DNA from 2 places in the Paenibacillus sp. FSL K6-1566 genome. Region 1 is predicted to be linked to the other one. Evidence: riboswitches for the same ligand, from Rfam matches in the RefSeq annotation. Region 1 holds a riboswitch; the other holds the start of a gene.
The links. A riboswitch is a leader RNA that binds a small molecule or an ion and turns the genes downstream of it on or off. The one in region 1 is predicted to bind cobalamin.
Positions count from the first base shown of each region.

Region 1 (4,617 bases):
GGGAGAGCGATCCTTGCAGGAAGTTGCACCAAACACGCAAGCAGCCCGCTCATTGTGTTCGCGCCGCATGAGCAGCAAATCCCGAAGGGAGAGCGATCCTTGCAGGAAGTTGCACCAAACAAGCAAGCAGCCCGCTCATTATGTTCGCGCCGCATGAGCAGCGAATCCCGAAGGGAGAGCGATCCCCGCAGGAAGTCGCACCAAACACGCAAGCAGCCCGCTCATTGTGTTCGCGCCGCATGAGCAGCGAATCCCAAAGGGAGAGCGATCCTTGCAGGAAGTCGCACCATCAAAGCACGCATGAAATCATTCGTCCCTGCACCAACATTCCAGCGTTCCCGCAGGGAGAAAGCGCTCCTAGCACCAAAGTACCTGGAAGAAGCGCCGCATCCGTCTCATTTCACAAGCTTGCGGGTGTCCAGAGGGCAGAGCCCTTGGGGCCCTCCCTTGGAAGGGAGGGTTTGGGTGGGTTCGTTAGCTAGCACAGCTTTCGCATTCTTCAATCGTCAGCGCACGGCTGCGCACATAGTACGTTGTCTTGATGCCGGCTTTCCAGGCATGCAGGTGCAGGTCCAGGAATTCCGATGCCCGGATGTCAGGACGAACATACAGGTTGAAGCTTTGCGCCTGGTCCACATGACGTTGACGGGCAGCAGCCATTTTAATGGACCAATGCTGGTCGATCAGGAAGGCTGTTTTGTAATACCAGATTGTTTTTTCAGACAGATCCGGAGCCGGGTTGGCTACTTTATATGTCGTCTTTTCTTCATAAGACAGCAGCTCATACAGCGGGTCGATGCTTGCCGTAGAACCGGCAATGATCGACGTGGAGCCGTTCGGTGCGATCGCGAACATCCACGCGTTGCGGACGCCATTTTCTTGAACTTCCTTCTGCAGCTCGCGCCACTGCTCGGTCGTTACGAATTTGCCTTCATGCTCGCCGTCGGTGTAACCGCGGAACGTAAAGTATTCGCCGCTTTCCCAGGCAGAGCCTTTGAATTTCGGATAGTGGCCTTTTTCCTTGGCCAGCTCCATGCTGGACTTCACGAGCAGGTAATTGATGTGTTCGTACAGATTATCATTGTATTCAACCGCTTCGTCGGATTCCCAGCGGATGCCTTCGAGAGCCAGCAGATGATGCAGGCCGAAGGTGCCGAGTCCGACAGCGCGGTACTGGCTGTTCGTATATTGAGCTTGCAGCACTTCGATATTGTTGATGTCGATTACGTTGTCCAGCATGCGAACCTGGATCGGTACGAGCCGCTCCAACACGCCGGCAGGCACTGCACGCGCCAAGTGAATGGAGTTCAGGTTGCAGACAACGAAATCGCCAGGGATTTTCGAAATCACGATCCGGGTTTGGCCGTCTTTGGTGACGAGCTCTTCTTGCTCAACCACGGTTGGCGACTGGTTCTGCATGATTTCCGTGCACAGGTTCGAAGAGTAGATCATGCCGTGTGCGGAGTTCGGGTTCGCACGGTTTACCGTATCGCGGTAGAACATGTACGGAGTTCCGGTCTCCAGCTGGGATTTCATGATCCGCTTCATAATATCGATCGCTTGTACGGTAATGCGCGGCAGGTTCGGATTCGCCAAGGCCTCCGCATATTTCTCGCGGAACGCGCCTTGACCCGGCGTTTGATCGTAGAAGTCCTCAAGACCGAGCGGGCGGCCGTTCTCATCTTTCCAGCCCATGATCTTCTTCACTTCATGCGGGCAGAACAGGCTCCATTCTTCACGGGCTTCAACAGCCTCCATGAACAGGTCAGGCAGACATACGCCGTGGAACACGTCATGGGCTCTCATGCGCTCATCGCCGTTGTTCAGCTTCAGATCAAGGAAGGACAAAATGTCCTTGTGGAACACGTCCAGATAGACCGCAATGGCGCCTTTGCGTGTGCCGAGCTGGTCAACGCTCACCGCCGTGTTGTTCAGCTGGCGGATCCAAGGGATGACGCCGGAGCTGGTGTTCTTGTGGCCGCGGATATCGGAGCCGCGTGCGCGGACCTTGCCGAGGTAGACGCCGATGCCGCCGCCCATTTTGCTAAGACGGGCTACGTCGGTGTTGGAATCGAAGATGCCTTCCAGGGAATCGTCAACGGTGTCGATGAAGCAGCTGGAGAGCTGGCCTGCGACCTTCTTGCCGGCGTTGGACATCGTTGGCGTTGCGGCCGTCATGTACAGATTGCTCATTGCCCAGTACGCTTCCTTAACAAGCTCGAGGCGTTTGTCTTCAGGCTCCTGGTGCATGAGGAACATGGCAATGACCATGTAGCGCTCCTGCGGGAGCTCCATCACGCGCCCGTCGAAATCCGTTGCAAGGTAACGCTCGGCCAGCGTCAAGAGACCGATGTAATCGAACAGCAGGTCGCGGCTTGGATCAATGCACTCGCCAAGCTCCTCGATTTGCTCCTTCGTGTAGCAGGTCAGAAGGTCTTCACGATAGATGCCCTTCTGGACGAGCTCCGTAATGAGCGGATAGAAAGCGCCGTAAGGCTCTTCCGGATAGGCTTTGTAGCGGCGGTTGTGGGCCGCTTTTTTATATAAAGATGTCAGGAATGAACGAGCCGCCGCAAATTTCCAGTCAGGCTCTTCCTTGGATACGAGCTCAAGCGCGGACATCGTAAAGGCATTGCTGATTTCCTCGCCGGTAACTTGCTCACCGCGGAGTTTGGAATTCACGCCTCGAAGCAGGCGCTCCTTGTCTAGCATGTCCAATCCCTTCAGGATCCGGTCGGCATAGACGGAGAGGCGAATTTCATCAAAGGCAAGCTGACGGTTGTTTGGTTTAACTACGAGCTGGGGCATACAAAAAATCCTCGCTTTCTTTGGGGGAAATTGAAAAAAGAACATGAAAAAAACATTTTCTAAAACCTAAGGGCAGGCTTGAAAATGTCCGTGCGCTGTGGATGGTTTGAATAAAGCTGACATAAGCCCATATTCGGGCATGATGTTATGTACAGACGCAAGTTTCACGAACACATCCCTATAACCCCGTAGGTCGGTGTCTGAAGTATACAGGCAGGTCTCCTGACTTAGGCCGTACATATTCGGCGTCTTCCCAAAGTTCGCTTTCGGGGAACTTCAGTGACGTATTGCCAAACTGCCGGCAGCTGCATATGCATATGCATAACAGCCCCGAGGCCTTTACAGTGGCGGGTCCGTGATGGATTTTCACCATGCTTCCCTATTAAGCCGGGCTGCCTGATAGGCTAGCGCGGCACCTGTATACACTATATTTGGTTGTCGTTAATCTAATGTAACCCAATATCTTGTATCTGTAAACCGATTTCTTAAAAATAAACGCAAGGAGAATTATAGCAAACGGACAGGTAATATGCTAGTTGGCCAACCGTCAAAACTGCTCAAGATTCCATGGATTGTGACCAAATGCGACGGTTTTTGCGCGGATTCCGCATCGGTTGCGTTTTGACAACGGATCGTATGACCCATATAAAAATTTGATCTTGGACATACAAGATATTGTGTGTTGACGACTTTGCGAAATTTTGAAAAGACGCCCCGGAATTGATATGATATCTATATCGGATTCAACCACGTTGTGGATGAATGGAATGCTTCGAGGGAGGTTATTGTGATGGCAATTGCAGAAGTAACGGTCATTCCGATCGGAACGGCAACGACCAGCTTAAGCTCATATGTGGCGGAAATGCAGCGTATATTGAAGCAACAGGAGGGAATTACGTACGAATTGACTTCGATGAGCACGATTATTGAAGGGGAGCTCCCTATGATTTGGCGTGCGATCGAGGCGTTGCACGAGGCGCCGTTCTTGTCGGGTGCCAAGCGGGTATCCACCTCTGTCAAAATCGACGACCGGCGCGACCGGGCATCCTCAAGCAAGCAGAAGATCCAATCGGTGCAGGAGAAATTAGGCGGGTAATGCAACCCCTCCTATAGGGTGTTTTTTCCATTAATGAGGGGCTTGCATTTTCCCGCCGAAGGAATATAATATATTTTGTTGTTCCAAAAACGAATGATAACTTCAACAAATTCGCTGGTGTAGCTCAGGGGTAGAGCAACGCACTCGTAATGCGTAGGTCGGGGGTTCAATTCCCTTCACCAGCATCCTTAGAAAGTCAATAACGGCGCGGTTTTCCGAGTTTTCGGAGACGGCGTCTTTTTCGTGTTTTTGGCCGATCTTTTACCATTTTTCTACCCTTTTAGTCAATTGAAGTGGGTTTTTCGCCATCAATTAGGGATTCAATATCCTTTTGAAAAATAAGTTCTAGACTAACACACAGTAACCTAAACAGCGGTAGCCAAGAATGAAAAAATAAAGTCATAGACCGCCGCTGTTTATCGAACTATCGTCCCCTTAGGTCGCTGGACCAACCGCAAAACTAAACTGGAACGTAGGTCAACCTGATCACCTGCTCGCCAATGCGATCGCTTGCCACGAGGCGCAGGGGCGGACGCGGTCCGGCGAAGAACGGCTTGCCGTGACCCAGCACGACGGGATGGAGATAGAGTCGATACTCATCAACGAGACCGAGCTCCGTTAGACTGTGCGCCAACTCCGGCCCGGCAACTTCAATGTCCCCTTCATGCTGAGCCTTCAGCCCCCGTATGGCCGCTGAGAGGTCGCCCTCGATC
Region 1 is NZ_JBBOSR010000001.1:660,068-664,684, forward strand. It holds gene NST08_RS02905 (ribonucleoside-diphosphate reductase subunit alpha) at 475-2,808, opposite strand; cobalamin riboswitch at 3,004-3,243, opposite strand; gene NST08_RS02910 (MTH1187 family thiamine-binding protein) at 3,599-3,904, shown strand; tRNA gene NST08_RS02915 (tRNA-Thr) at 4,018-4,089, shown strand; gene NST08_RS02920 (dihydrofolate reductase family protein) at 4,365-4,617, opposite strand, start outside.

Region 2 (4,617 bases), 4.6 Mb from region 1:
AACGATCATCATGAGAATCCCTCCCTGCGCCGCTTCTTGTTCCGGTAGAGCAAGTACGCAAAGAATGGAGCGCCGATAAACGCAGTGACCACCCCGAGCGGAATTTCAGTCGGAGCGAGCACGGATCGTGCCGCCGTATCGCACCACACCATGAATATAGCGCCTCCCAGCGCGGATATCGGAATAATGACACGATAATCCGAGCCCGTCATGAGTCGGATCATATGCGGCACCACCAGTCCCACAAATCCGATCACGCCCGAGACCGATACGGCCGCGGCTGCAAGAAGCGTAGCTACGACCAGAACGCTGGTCTTCAGCCGATCCACGTTCAGTCCCATATGGGCAGCCTGCCTTTCGCCGAGCGACAGCAGATTCAAAGCCCGCGAGCGGCTCCACAAATAAATAAGCCCTACCCCAAAATACGGGAAAAGGATGGCCACGTAGGACCATCCGCGCATGCTCAAGCTTCCCATCGTCCAGAACAGAATCTGGTTCACCGTGTCTTTGGACATCACCGTTAAGAAGGAAACGACGGCGCCGAGAAAGGATTGCATTACGACCCCGGATAAAATGAGTCCGTGCACCGGCAGCTTCCCCTGATCCCGTGCCAGCAGCAGAACGACCCACAGCGTACCCGCTCCGGTCAGAAAGGCAACCAGCGGCAGCGTGTAGCCTCCGGCAAAGGAATACTCCAATCCGAAAAAAATGAGGGACGCCGCTCCAAGCGCTGCTCCGGAAGACACGCCCAGCGTAAAAGGATCAGCCAGCGGATTGCGCAGCACGCCTTGAAACGCCGCTCCTGCCACCGCAAGCGAGGCGCCGACCAGCATTCCCAGCAGAATGCGCGGGAGCCTCACCTTCATTAAAATCTGCTCGGAGGATACCTCCCAGCCCGGGACGATCGCATCGCCGAGCCAAGGCAGCCGATGCAGCAGCATCGCTCCAATCTCGCTAACAGGCAGGTGGACCGAGCCGATTCCGAGGCTGACGATCAAAGTCAACAGCAGCAGGACAATGCCGGCCGTTCCGTAACCCGCCAGTTTTTGTCTCATGGTGTCATCAGTTCCGGATAAACGGCTTTGGCCACTTCAATCAAACCTTGCGTGACGCGCGGCCCCGGACGGCTCAGCAGATTATCGTCCATCGCAATGACCCGGTCGTTCTTGATCGCTTCGATCTGATCCCAACCGTCGCGCTCTTTAATCATCTGGTCCAGCGTTTTCTTGGTGGCTTCGTCGACAACATTGCTCGAATACAGAATGACATCCGGATTCGCCGCAATAATGTTCTCCTCGCTAATTTCGAACCAGCCCTCTGTATCCCCGGCTGCGTTGACGCCGCCGGCCAGCGTGATCATCTCATCCATGAACTCGCCTTTGCCGACGGTCCAGCCCGGCGAGAACTCGACGTACACTTTCTTCTTGTCCTCTTCCTTCACGGATTTCACCGCTTCCGTAACGCTTGCCAGCTCCTGCTGCATCTGCTCGACCACAGTCTGCGCTTCCTCCTGACGGTCGGTAATTTGTCCGACCAGCGTAATGGAAGACATGACTTCTTCAATCGTGGACGGATCGTTAACGAACAATTTCACGCCCATCCCGCGGAGCTTCTCCGCGTTTTCCGCATTCATCGACGCGCTGAACACGACATCGGCCTCGGCTGCGATTACAGCCTCTTCATTCACCTGGAAGCCTCCCATTTTCGGCTTGGATTTCGCGGCTTCCGGATAATCATCCAGATCGGACACACCTACGATTTCCTCGTCCAGCCCGAGGGCAAACAGCTTTTCCGTCTCGGACGGAGCCAGGGATACGATACGGGTCGGCGCCTTCTCGAAGGTGACCTCCGTTCCGGTCGCATCCTTAACGGTGAGTGGATACTGCGTCTTCAGCGCACCCTGCTCCTCCGCAGGCTGTTCAGCCGGCTTCTCCTGCTGGGCAGGCGTTTCCGAAGGCGCACTATTCGGCGCGGCATCCTCGGCGTTTCCGCAGGCGATCAGCGACAGCGCCATCAGCATCGCCACGATCAAGACGGACCATGATTTCAACATTGCTTTCATTTTCTTGTTTCCCCCTACGTCATCATTGAGAACCCTAGCCTGCATATTTCACAACTTCAATTCCGATCCTTACCGGGTATGAAAACGACTGTCCTCGCATGTATAAGGAGAGCCGGCTGGTTCCGCCGGGACCTAAACCTCCGGGTACCCCTGCTATCCGTTAGGAAGAGGAATACCGGTGTTTCCCCGGAGCGGGAATCAGGAGGCCGGCATTGCCTTCTCGTTCTCCAGCAAAAATCCCCGACTCCTTGACGAATAAGGAATCGGGGATTACGTTTCAGCTTCAGGACACCTGCGAATATAGATTGATCATCAACAAAGCGGCTTATTGCCGGAAAGCTGTACCTCCACAGCTCCTGCCGCTCCCGCGATCAAAACGGGTCCAAGTGAACGTAATCCTCTCCTCGAAGGACCGTCATTCATTGCCGAGGGCAGGTCTCCTGACTTACAGGCCTAACGACTTCTCCGCCTTCCCAAGCGCATCAGCGCCCAGTGGCATTAAGGAGGAGTCTCCTGCTTCACAGTGGCGGGACCGTGCCGGATTTGCACCGGCTTCCCTATTAACCCGAATGGCAGGCCGTCAATACCCGGCTGCCTGTCCAGGACCCTCGCAAATCATATGAATCATGCTTATATAGCCAAGCTGGATTTCTCTGAACACGATTATAGGGGATAACCCCCGCCCTTACAACTAAAGGATTATCCCATTCTTCGAGTATAATGGTACTGATAGTTCTCGTTATCGTTCATTATTCGCCTGAAATCACATCTTTTTGAAAACGGGGAGTGAATCCATGATGAAAATTCCTTCAAACCAAAAGCCAGAGAGACTTCGTCTGACCGTTCTGGAACCCGAGCATCTTCCCGTGCTGAGTCAATTCTCCCTCCCGGAGCACCAGCGAAGATTCACTTTGCTTCCGGACGATGCGATGAAGAAGCACGGTTATCCGCCCACGGAGGACAAGCTGCCGGTCGTTCTGCTCGCGGCGGATAAGCCCGTCGCCTTCTTCGTCCTGGATCGCGGGGAACGTATCGCCCGTTATACGCCGAACCAAAGCGCGGTGCTCCTTCGCGCCCTATCCGTTGATCACAAGGAGCAGGGGCGGGGCTACGGCCAGGCTGCCATGCGCCTGCTGCCCGAATTTATTCGCTCGCGACTGCCGGGAGTGAACGAGATTGCCCTGGCGGTAAACGACCGCAATGAGCATGCCCGTCACGTCTATCTTCAAGCCGGCTTTCGTGACAGGGGATACCGGGTCATGGGCGTGCAGGGCATCCAGCATATTTTGCATCTTGATCTGGAGATCCGTTGATGCTTTCTTGTGGATTGCCCAAGGTCCTTGCCAACGGGTATGGCAGGGCTGTCAGCTCATGATCTCGCCTTGCCAGCCCAGTCCGTTCCAAGCCAGCTTCAGTCTAAGCTCCTCACCCGGCAGGATGCGCAAGCTCCAAAAAGGGGTATCCGGAACCGTAGCCGCCGCAATCTGGCGAATCACGCCGCCATGCGTGACGACCAGCAGGTCGGGAATTCTTTGGGAATCCCGTCCTCTGGCTTCACCGTCCTCGTCCCTCTCAAAGCTGCGGCACATATCTTGATGCAATCCCGCCAAAAAATGCTGAATCCTGGACGCGAAGGCTTCCCAGCTCTCTCCGCCCGGCGGAGTAACAGCTGCCGGGTCCTCAATCCAGCGGCGATATAAAGGATTTCCTTTCAAATCCTCGTAGGTTTTCCCCTCCCATTCGCCGAAATGAAGCTCGCGCAGCCTGCTGTCATACACCGCTCCCGGAATTGGCAAAACTTCCGTATTACCATTTAAACCGGCACTTTGAACCCCGTTACCGGTCAGCAAATAGCGAAGGGTCTGCCTGCATCTGAGCAGGTCGCTGCAGTATATGCGTGCCCATTGCAGGCCTTGGAGCCGCCGCGCCAGCGGGGCCAGCCGTTCCAGCTCCGCGGATATCACGCCCTGATCCTCATGGCCGAGGTACCGCCGCTCCTGATTCCACCGCGTAACGCCGTGGCGGACCAGGTGCAGGACAACCTGCAGCGGACTCGTATCTTTTTCAAGCAGCTGAATATCCCCCTTATCCTCCGCATGGTATGCAAAGTGTGCAGGATGTGCATTCTTCACGTCCTTTGCGTCCTTTGCGTCCTTTGCGTCCTTTGCGTCCTTTGCATCAATCGCGTCTATCGCCTCATTCACGTCGTTCGCTTTGTTCAAGGCTTTAGCCTGATCCGCATCGATCGCTTCCAATGCGGCGTTTGCGTCAATTGCCTTATTGCTTTGTATCGCATCCAGTCCTACGTCCTCATCGTTTGCATTTACGATTTCCTTCGGCTCCCTCATACCCATGCTCCCCCGCCTGCGGCGATAACGATCGCCAATACGGCGGTGCCGATCACGGTAAAAATCACCGAAGCCGCGAGGAGCAGCCGGGTCGTGATGCGGATGTCCTCCGCATTCAGCGCCCGCTCCGGATCTCCCATATACGCCCGGAACGAGACGATCCCTTGATAAGAATTTTCCCCGCCAAGGCGAATGCCGAGCGCACCG
Region 2 is NZ_JBBOSR010000001.1:5,257,912-5,262,528, forward strand. It holds gene NST08_RS23330 (ABC transporter ATP-binding protein) at 1-9, opposite strand, end outside; gene NST08_RS23335 (FecCD family ABC transporter permease) at 9-1,055, opposite strand; gene NST08_RS23340 (ABC transporter substrate-binding protein) at 1,052-2,062, opposite strand; cobalamin riboswitch at 2,476-2,687, opposite strand; gene NST08_RS23345 (GNAT family N-acetyltransferase) at 2,857-3,375, shown strand; gene NST08_RS23350 (histidine phosphatase family protein) at 3,427-4,410, opposite strand; gene cbiB (adenosylcobinamide-phosphate synthase CbiB) at 4,407-4,617, opposite strand, start outside.
Region 2: another riboswitch for cobalamin. It lies ahead of NST08_RS23340 (ABC transporter substrate-binding protein); the one in region 1 lies ahead of NST08_RS02905 (ribonucleoside-diphosphate reductase subunit alpha).